2 regions of the Pseudomonas sp. GGS8 genome follow, and region 1 is predicted to be linked to the other one. Evidence: riboswitches for the same ligand, from Rfam matches in the RefSeq annotation. Region 1 holds a riboswitch; the other holds the start of a gene.
What was found. A riboswitch is a leader RNA that binds a small molecule or an ion and turns the genes downstream of it on or off. The one in region 1 is predicted to bind cobalamin.
Positions count from the first base shown of each region.

Region 2: linked by a shared signal. The riboswitch ahead of cobO (cob(I)yrinic acid a,c-diamide adenosyltransferase) and the one ahead of J3D54_RS20855 (CbtB-domain containing protein) in region 1 are both predicted to bind cobalamin.

Region 1 is NZ_JALJWF010000001.1:4,626,869-4,631,283, forward strand. It holds gene nfuA (Fe-S biogenesis protein NfuA) at 1-262, shown strand, start outside; gene cobM (precorrin-4 C(11)-methyltransferase) at 480-1,226, opposite strand; gene J3D54_RS20845 (cobalamin biosynthesis protein) at 1,309-1,722, opposite strand; gene J3D54_RS20850 (CbtA family protein) at 1,719-2,423, opposite strand; gene J3D54_RS20855 (CbtB-domain containing protein) at 2,435-2,626, opposite strand; cobalamin riboswitch at 2,748-2,976, opposite strand; cobalamin riboswitch at 3,193-3,407, shown strand; gene cobW (cobalamin biosynthesis protein CobW) at 3,509-4,415, shown strand, end outside.
Region 2 is NZ_JALJWF010000001.1:3,734,074-3,738,488, reverse strand. It holds gene bluB (5,6-dimethylbenzimidazole synthase) at 1-466, opposite strand, end outside; gene J3D54_RS16920 (cobyrinate a,c-diamide synthase) at 463-1,863, opposite strand; gene cobO (cob(I)yrinic acid a,c-diamide adenosyltransferase) at 1,860-2,471, opposite strand; cobalamin riboswitch at 2,552-2,787, opposite strand; gene J3D54_RS16910 (hypothetical protein) at 2,942-3,526, shown strand; gene J3D54_RS16905 (sorbosone dehydrogenase family protein) at 3,595-4,415, shown strand, end outside.

The DNA.
Region 1 (4,415 bases):
CCCGGTCAACGAGCGCATCAATTACTACCTGCAAACCGAAATCAACCCGGGGCTGGCCAGCCACGGCGGTCAGGTCAGCCTGATCGATGTGGTTGAAGACGGTATTGCCGTGCTGAAGTTCGGCGGCGGTTGCCAGGGCTGCGGCCAGGCAGACGTCACCCTGAAAGAAGGCATCGAACGCACCTTGCTCGAGCGCATTCCTGAACTCAAGGGTGTACGTGACGTGACCGACCACACGCAGAAAGAAAACGCCTACTACTAAGGTGTTCGCTGCAGAAGCGAAAAAACGGCACCCGTGAGTGCCGTTTTTTTATGGGTGATCGATAACCTGTGACGAGGGGGCTTGCCCCCGTTGGGTCGCGAAGCGGCCCCCTGCATTCTTTCAGACATACCCTACAAGCAGGTCTTGCGACGGCTTCGCCGCCGAACGGGGCGATGCGGCGTTCCGACAAGCCCCCTCGCCACAGTGTGTGTTTGGCTCAAGGTCTGTATAGGTGAGCATGCCCCGCCCGATACAGCGACGACTCACTGAAGTGGTCACTACCCAACACCCGGCCCACCAGAATCAGCGCCGTTCGGCGAAAGCCCTTGGCTTGAACCTTCTGTGCAATGTCTGCAAGTGTCCCCACCACCCAGTCCTGATCTGGCCAGGTTGCCCGGTGAATCACCGCGATCGGGCAATCGGCGCCGTAGTGCGGCAGCAATTCGGCAAGGATCTTCTCCAGATGATTGACCCCCAAGTGGATCGCCATGGTCGCCCCGTGTTGCGCCAGGCTGCCCAGGTCTTCGCCAGCGGGCATCGCGGTCTTGTCGGCGTAACGGGTCAGAATCACGCTCTGTGACACGTCCGGCAGGGTCAGTTCAGCACCCAACAGGGCCGCGCAGGCAGCGGTGGCGGTAACGCCGGGAACGATTTCGAATGGGATGTCGAGTTCACGCAGGTAGCGAATCTGCTCGCCAATCGCGCCATACAGGCTCGGATCACCGGAATGCACCCGAGCCACGTCCTGGCCGTTGGCGTGAGCGGTTTTGATCAGCTCGACGATCTGTTCCAGATGCAGTTCGGCGCTGTTGACCACCCGTTCGGCCCGGTGGCCTTCCAGCACGGCGGCGGGGACCAAGGAGCCGGCATAGATGATGACCGGGCAGCTACGAATCAGCCGCTGGCCTTTGACGGTGATCAGTTCCGGGTCGCCGGGGCCGGCGCCAATGAAGTAGACGGTCATCGTCGTTTCCTGTCAGAAATAGGGCTTGGGCATGCTCCAGATGAAGAATGCTCATGATCGAGGGCGGGGATTATCGGGGATTTTACGCGGCGCTGGCCAATGCCAGGGTGGCCTGGGCGTATTTTTGTCGTGGAATCAGCAACTTTGGCGGTGCCTGAGCCAATTGTTCGGCCAGGGCCAGCGCGGCACTTTCGGCCACGCCGTAGCAGCCGGTGCGTTCGAACGCGATGTCCGAGTGGTGGCTGAGTTGCGGTTCATAACCGGCCAATTGTTCGCTGCTGAAATACATCAACGGCAATGCCAGCTGTTCGGCCAGTTGAATCAGGCCAGGTTCATCGCGCTTCAGGTCGATACTGGCCAGGGCCTTGATCTCACGAAGCTCGATTTGATGGGCCTGTAACGCCTGATCGAGCAGCGCCCGCAGCGTGCTGACGGGGCAGCCGCGCTGGCAGCCCAGGCCGACCACCAGGGTCGGCGCTGCGCTGACGTCAGTCATGCGCTGTAATGGCCATCGCTTTTACGGCGGAACAACCAGGCGCTGATCAGGCCCAGGGCCAGCCAGAACGCCACGTTGGTCAGCTGCGAAGCGATTTTGAATTGCGCTTCCAGGGCTTCCGGCGCCAGCATCGAATGGACTTCCGGTTGCGGTGCGCCGATCACATGCGGCACGGCCAGGATCGCCACGCCGAGAGCTTTCATCAGCCAGTGACGGCTGAATACGATCAGCGCGATACCGACCGCTGTAGACGCGGCAGTGCCGATCCACCAGATTTGCCGTTGCGCCAGATCAGCCGCGGCAGTGCCCGGCAGCTCAGGCGGCAGGCCGAGAGTCGGTGCCAGCACGAACGTCGCATAACCGGCCAGGCCCCAGAGCAGGCCCTGAGAGGTTTTGGTCGGTGCACGCAAGGTGTAGAGACCGGCGAGCATCAAGGCGAAACCGACGGCCACCACCAGGTTACCGCCGGTAGTGGACAGCACGCGCTGCCAGCCGTCTTCCGGTTCCCAGGCTTCGGCGTCGTGGGTGTGAGCGACGGCACCGGCGGCGTGTTCGTGGACTTCAACAGCGGCCGGCTCGGATTTTTCGTAGGTTTCGGCCTGCAGAATCAGCGGGGCGACCCAGAAGCTTTGCAGCAGGGTCAATAGCAGCGCGGCCAGCAGCCCGGTGAAACCTGCGGTTTGCGCAATACGCTTGATCATGTCAGCAGGTCTCAATGGCACGGAAAGGCAGAGCTGTGACGGGTGTCGTGCGCGGCGTTGTGTACCGCTTCGATGTGCGAGAAACCGGCGAAATACACAAGGCACGCGCCAAGGATCGACGCACACACGGCGGCGGTCAGGCGTTGAGTCAGGGTTGTGGTGGTGCTGGCCGTTGCGTGGCCGGTGCTGCTGATGATCGACATGGCGCTTCCCTCTGGTCTGTCAGCGGGTGAATAGAGCGCATGAAAACCTCCGCACGCCAAGGGCTCGCAGAGATTTCGAACAGCGCCCGCCCACCGCGGGTTTGTTATTCAGTGAACGTAAAAGTCACTTTGTGTTGCGGGCCGGTCTCCGGGCTCGCGAGGGGCAGGGCTAACGCCTGAACCTGCAAGCATCACCTTCCCATGCCGTATGACCGACACAGTGGATCTGACGCTTCACTCGCTTACCGTTGCGGGGGCAGCACCGGACTGACATGGCTTTAGAGTAAAGCACATGATTCACCGGTTTCCCGTTTCACCCTGTGAAGGGCACCCGTAACAAGGCGTGTAGGAGAGCATGGGCGGGGGCGGGGAGTCAATTGGCAAGGGTTCTCAACTCTGTGGCGAGGGGGCTTGCCCGCGTTGGGCAGCGAAGCGGCCCCCTGTATTCTTTCAGGCATACCCCGCAAGCAGGTCTTGCGACGGCTTCGCCGCCGAACGGGGGCAAGCCCCCTCGCCACGGGTGATCGCATTCTCCGACAAGACATTGACCCGCCCCCACACGATGCGTAGCCTTGCGCTTTCGAGGTTCTTCGGCGTTTGCCGGAGCTAAGAAGGGAACGCGGTCGATGCCGCGGCTGCCCCCGCAACTGTGAACGGTGATGTTCGCTGCCACGCCACTGCAAGCCCGTGCAACGGGTTCGCGGGAAGGCGCAGCGAATGCCAGGCTGACCCGCCCGGCACACCGTCAGCCAGGAGACCTGCCTCGACACAGATTCTCACTTTCAACCGGGCGGGGTGATCCGGTGGCGAACTCTTCAGGCACGCGCCCCCGCGTTGCCGGTTGTCGTCCCGTATGCCCGCCACCTTGCCAAAGGGCATCCGATGAAAACACTGGCCAAACTCCCCGTCACCATCGTTACCGGCTTCCTCGGTTCGGGCAAAACCACCTTGCTGCGGCACATGCTCGACAACGCCCAGGGCCGTCGCATCGCGGTGATCGTCAACGAGTTCGGCGAGCTGGGCATCGACGGTGAGATCCTCAAGCAATGCTCCATCGGCTGCACGGAAGAAGAGGCCAGCGGTCGCGTCTACGAATTGGCCAACGGCTGCCTGTGCTGCACCGTTCAGGAAGAATTCTTCCCGGTGATGCGCGAGTTGGTTGCTCGTCGCGGCGACCTCGACCACATCCTCATCGAAACCTCGGGCCTGGCCCTGCCAAAGCCTTTGGTCCAAGCCTTCCAATGGCCGGAAATCCGTAGCGCCTGCACCGTTGACGCGGTGATCACCGTGGTCGATAGCCCGGCCGTCGCTGCCGGCACCTTCGCCGCGTTCCCGGATCAAGTGGACGCCCAGCGCAAACTCGACCCGAACCTGGACCACGAATCGCCGCTGCACGAGCTGTTCGCCGACCAACTGGCCAGCGCCGACCTGGTGATTCTCAACAAGGCTGACCTGATCAGCGCCGAAGACCTGGCCCGCGTGCGCCTGGAAGTCGCCGAAGAGCTGCCGCCGGCGGTGAAAGTCATCGAAGCCAGCAGCGGTCGCTTGCCATTGGACGTACTGATCGGCCTCGGCGCCGGTTCCGAAGAACACATCGACAGCCGCCACAGCCATCACGATCATCACCATGAAGGTGAAGACGACCACGATCACGACCATGACGCGTTCGACTCGATCTCGATCGAGCTGCCGCAAGCCGACGAAAGTCTGCTGATGGACGCGCTGACGCAACTGGTGGTCCAGCACGGCATCCTGCGGGTCAAAGGTTTTGCGGCGGTGCCAAACAAGC
Region 2 (4,415 bases), 890 kb from region 1:
GCGACACCCAGCCCATGCCCAGGCCTTCGGCGCGGGACGCCAGCCAAAGGTTCTGGATGGCGCAGGACAGCGAGGCCATGTCCATTTCCGGCAACGTACGACGGCCGAAGATATGCCGTTCGCGATCGTCCATCAGTGCGGCGACCAGCACTTCGGCGCAGTCTTGGATGCCTTCGACCTTGAGCTTCATGAATTCGTCGGAGCGCTCGCCGAGGGCTTCAGCGGTGCGGATGCGTTCCTCTTCCACCAGTTGCTGGATCTTGCCGCGCAGCGCCCGGTCGCTGATGCGGATAAACCGCCAGGGCTGCATCAGGCCGACGCTCGGCGCCTGGTGCGCGGCTTCGAGCAGGCGCCTCAGTAACTCGGGCTCGACCGTTCCGCCGCTGAAGTGGCGCATGTCACGGCGCTCTGCAATTGCGCGATAAACAGCTTCGCGTTCGGCTTCGGAAAATGTGTTGTCCGTCATGGCCTCTTCGCGAGCAGGCTCGCTCCCACATTAGATGGAGTGTTGCCCGACAAAACGCGGTCAACTGTGGGAGCGAGGCTGCTCGCGATGGCGGCCTCACGATCAGGCGCCAACAACGCAGCAATCGCCGCCGGATTGGACGGAAAATAAAAGTGCACATAAGAGGCCGTCATCCGCCCCTCACGATAAACCGCCTCCGCCCCTCGCCCGCCATTGGGGCTCAGACCACGCGCAATCGGCTCAAGCTCGGTGCTGGTCAACGAGTGGTGATAGGTGTGCCCGCGCAGCAAACCTTCGGGCAGTTCCACCGCCTGCAAGGCCAACGCCGCCAGACGCTTCTGCATCACCGCATCACCGGTCAGCAAGCCAACCAGCTCAGCGCGAGTACCCTCGACATCGGTCAACGAGTCCAGCAGGTACAACATGCCGCCACACTCGGCCAGCAACGGTTTGCCCGCCGAGTGGTGAGCGCGGATGGCATTTAACATCGGTGTGTTTTGTGACAACGCCACATGGTGCAATTCGGGGTAACCGCCCGGCAGATAAAGGCTGTCTGCCTCCGGCAACTCGCTGTCGCGAATCGGCGAGAAGAAAGACAATTCGGCCCCCATGGCTCGCAGCAGATCCAGGCTCGCGCCGTAGGTAAACGCGAAGGCTTCGTCCCGGGCCACGGCAATCCGCACACCGGCCAGCAACGGTTCGGCGGCGATCACTTCAGGTGCGGCAAACTCCACGGCCGGCGGCAACGTCACGTCGCAGCTGCTGGCCAGTGAGGCGGCCGCCGCATCGAGGCGCAGATCGAGGTCATTCAGCTCGCTGGCCTGCACCAGGCCGAGATGCCGACTCGGCAATTCGATGCCGGTTTCCCGGGATAAGGCGCCGTACCAGCGCAAGCCTTCTGTCAGGCTGCCTTCGAGCAATTGCGCATGACGCAGGGTGCCGACCCGGTTGGCCAACACACCGGCAAACGGCAAATCCGGCTGATAGCGCGCCAGGCCCAAGGCCAGCGCGCCAAAGGTCTGCGCCATCGCAGTGCCGTCGATCACGCCGAGCACCGGCACACCGAAATGCCGCGCCAGGTCAGCGCTGGACGGCGTACCGTCGAACAGCCCCATCACGCCTTCGATGAGAATCAGATCGGCTTCGCCAGCGGCTTCCCACAACAGACGACGACTTTCTTGCTCGCCGACCATCCACATGTCCAGTTGATAAACCGGTGCACCACTGGCGCGCTCGAGAATCATCGGGTCGAGAAAGTCCGGGCCGCATTTGAACACGCACACCTTGCGTCCCTGATTGCGATGCAAACGGGCGAGCGCAGCCGTGACGGTGGTCTTGCCCTGACCGGAAGCCGGCGCGGCAATCAGTACCGCCGGGCAATGACGTGGTTGAATCACAACTCGACGCCTTTTTGCGCTTTGATCCCGGCCTGGAAGGCGTGTTTGATCATGCCCATTTCGGTGACGGTATCAGCCAGTTCGATCATCTCCGGCTTGGCGCCACGGCCGGTGACCACCACATGCTGCATCGGCGGACGGGCCTGCAAGTCACTGAGCACCTGATCAAGATCGAGGTAACCGTGCTTGAGGGCGATGTTCAATTCATCGAGCACCACCAGGCCAATCGACGGATCGCTCAGCAGCTCGCGGGACACCGCCCAAGCGGCTTCGGCGGCGGCGATGTCACGCTGGCGGTCCTGGGTTTCCCAGGTGAAGCCCTCGCCCATCACATGAAAACGCACTTGCTCCGGAAAGCGCCGGAAGAACAGCTCCTCGCCAGTGCTGCTGCGCCCCTTGATGAACTGCACCACGCCGCACTGCATGCCGTGGCCCATGGAACGCGCGAGCATGCCGAACGCCGAACTGCTCTTGCCTTTGCCGTTGCCACTCAGCACCAGCAGCAGGCCGCATTCATTCGGCGAATTGGCGATGCGTTCGTCGATCACGGCCTTTTTGCGCAGCATGCGCGCCAGATGGCGTTCGTCACGATCAGGGGTATCAGTCATAGGGGAGCTCTCCGTTGAGGCTGGATAACGGCGGGCAGGCACAAGAATAGACGGCAAGAAGCCTGGCATCGCCCACCGTGATGCCGCTGAATGGATCAGGCCGGTCTCCGGGCTCATGAGCGGCGATTGGCCCGACTGCGCGCCTTCCCGCATCGTTCATCGACACAGTGGCATCAGGCGCAGTCTTCACTCATTTACCGTTGCGGGGGCAGCGCCGGGATCGTGATCATTCTTCGCTGGAAGAAATCCACTCACCGGCTTCCCTGTTTCACTCTGTCGACCACGGTCACAGAGCACCTGAAACAAGCCGCGAAGGTTAGAGGGTTGGGGGTGGAGCGTCAATTAAAGCCGGGGCACCGCTGAGCGAATAACTGCCGTCGATCAATTATCTGACGCCAATCTTGTGCCACACTGCCAGCAGTGATATCAAAGAGCCACAACCTCACAACACAATAACAAAGGTGAGCCACATGCAAGGCATGATCATCAGCAATCCGAAACTGGAATTCCTGCGCCCGGTGCTGGAACGCTGGTTTGACTGTATCGACCGCTACAACGCCGTGCGCGGCGATAACGATACGCCTTACTGGTACGACGAAAACGCCAACCTCGGCCTCCTCTCTGCCGCGGCCTGGATGGCGGAAATGGTCACGCTGCAGCAAACACCGACGCGCAAACAGACCGAAGAAGGCGAACGCAACGCCCACGCCGATCTGTTTATCGCCACCCGCGAAGAACGCGCGTACCTGCAGGTCACCCAGCGCTGGCCGCGGGTCAATAACCTGAACCTGACCCAGGCACTGGCGGACATCACCAGCGACGCGAAGCGCATCAGCTACGCCAGCGACCTGAAACTCGGCTGCCTGTTTGTCGCCCCACAAAAAGCCCAGCACAGCGCCACCCCGGAAGAACTCCAGGACATGCTCGACGACCTGCAAAAGGAACACACCTGCGCCGTGGCCTGGTATTTCCCTTACGCCTACCACAAGTTGCGCAATGAAGCCGGCAACTACCATCCGGGGATCGCCGTACTGCTCAAGGAAGCCCGCGGCTGACCGGTTGAACCATCGGGCGCCTACGCTTCTCTATGATTACGTCAATGCATTCATAGGGAAGATCAGTAATGCGCAAACCCCAGCTCGTTTTCATCATCGCGCTCGCCGGAGGGCTCGCCGCCTGCGGTGAAACCTCCAGCCTGCAAGTCTCGGACGGCACCGGACCGTCGCCCAAGCTGCCGGAACCGAACAAAACCCTGATCCCGACGGTGAACATTGCCCCGGCGATCGGCTGGCCTCAAGGTAAAAAACCCATCGCAGCAGCAGGGACTCAGGTGGCGGCGTTTGCCGAAGGCCTCGATCATCCGCGCTGGCTCTACGTGTTGCCCAACGGCGATGTGCTGGTGGCCGAAACCAACTCGCCACCCAAACCCGACGACGGCAAAGGCATTCGAGGCTGGATCATGGGCAAAGTCATGGGCCGTGCCGGGGCCGGCGTCCCCAGTCCGAACCGCATCACCCTGCTGCGGGACAAGGACCACGACGGCGTCACTGAAACCCGCACGGTGTTTCTGGAAAACCTCAACTCGCCCTTCGGCATGACTCTGGTCGGCAAAGACCTGTACGTCGCCGACACCGACCGCTTGCTGCGTTTCCACTATGAAAACGGCGAGACGGCGATCAAGTCCCAGCCGATCAAAGTGGTCGATTTGCCGGGCGGCACACTGAATCACCATTGGACCAAAAACGTCATCGCCAGCAAGGACGGCAGCAAGCTGTACGTCACCGTGGGCTCGAACAGCAACGTCGGTGAAAACGGCATGGATCAGGAGGAAGGTCGCGCGGCGATCTGGGAAGTGGATCGCGCCACCGGCAGTCATCGAATCTTCGCCTCGGGGATTCGTAATCCAAACGGTCTGGCCTGGGAGCCTCAGAGCGGCGCACTGTG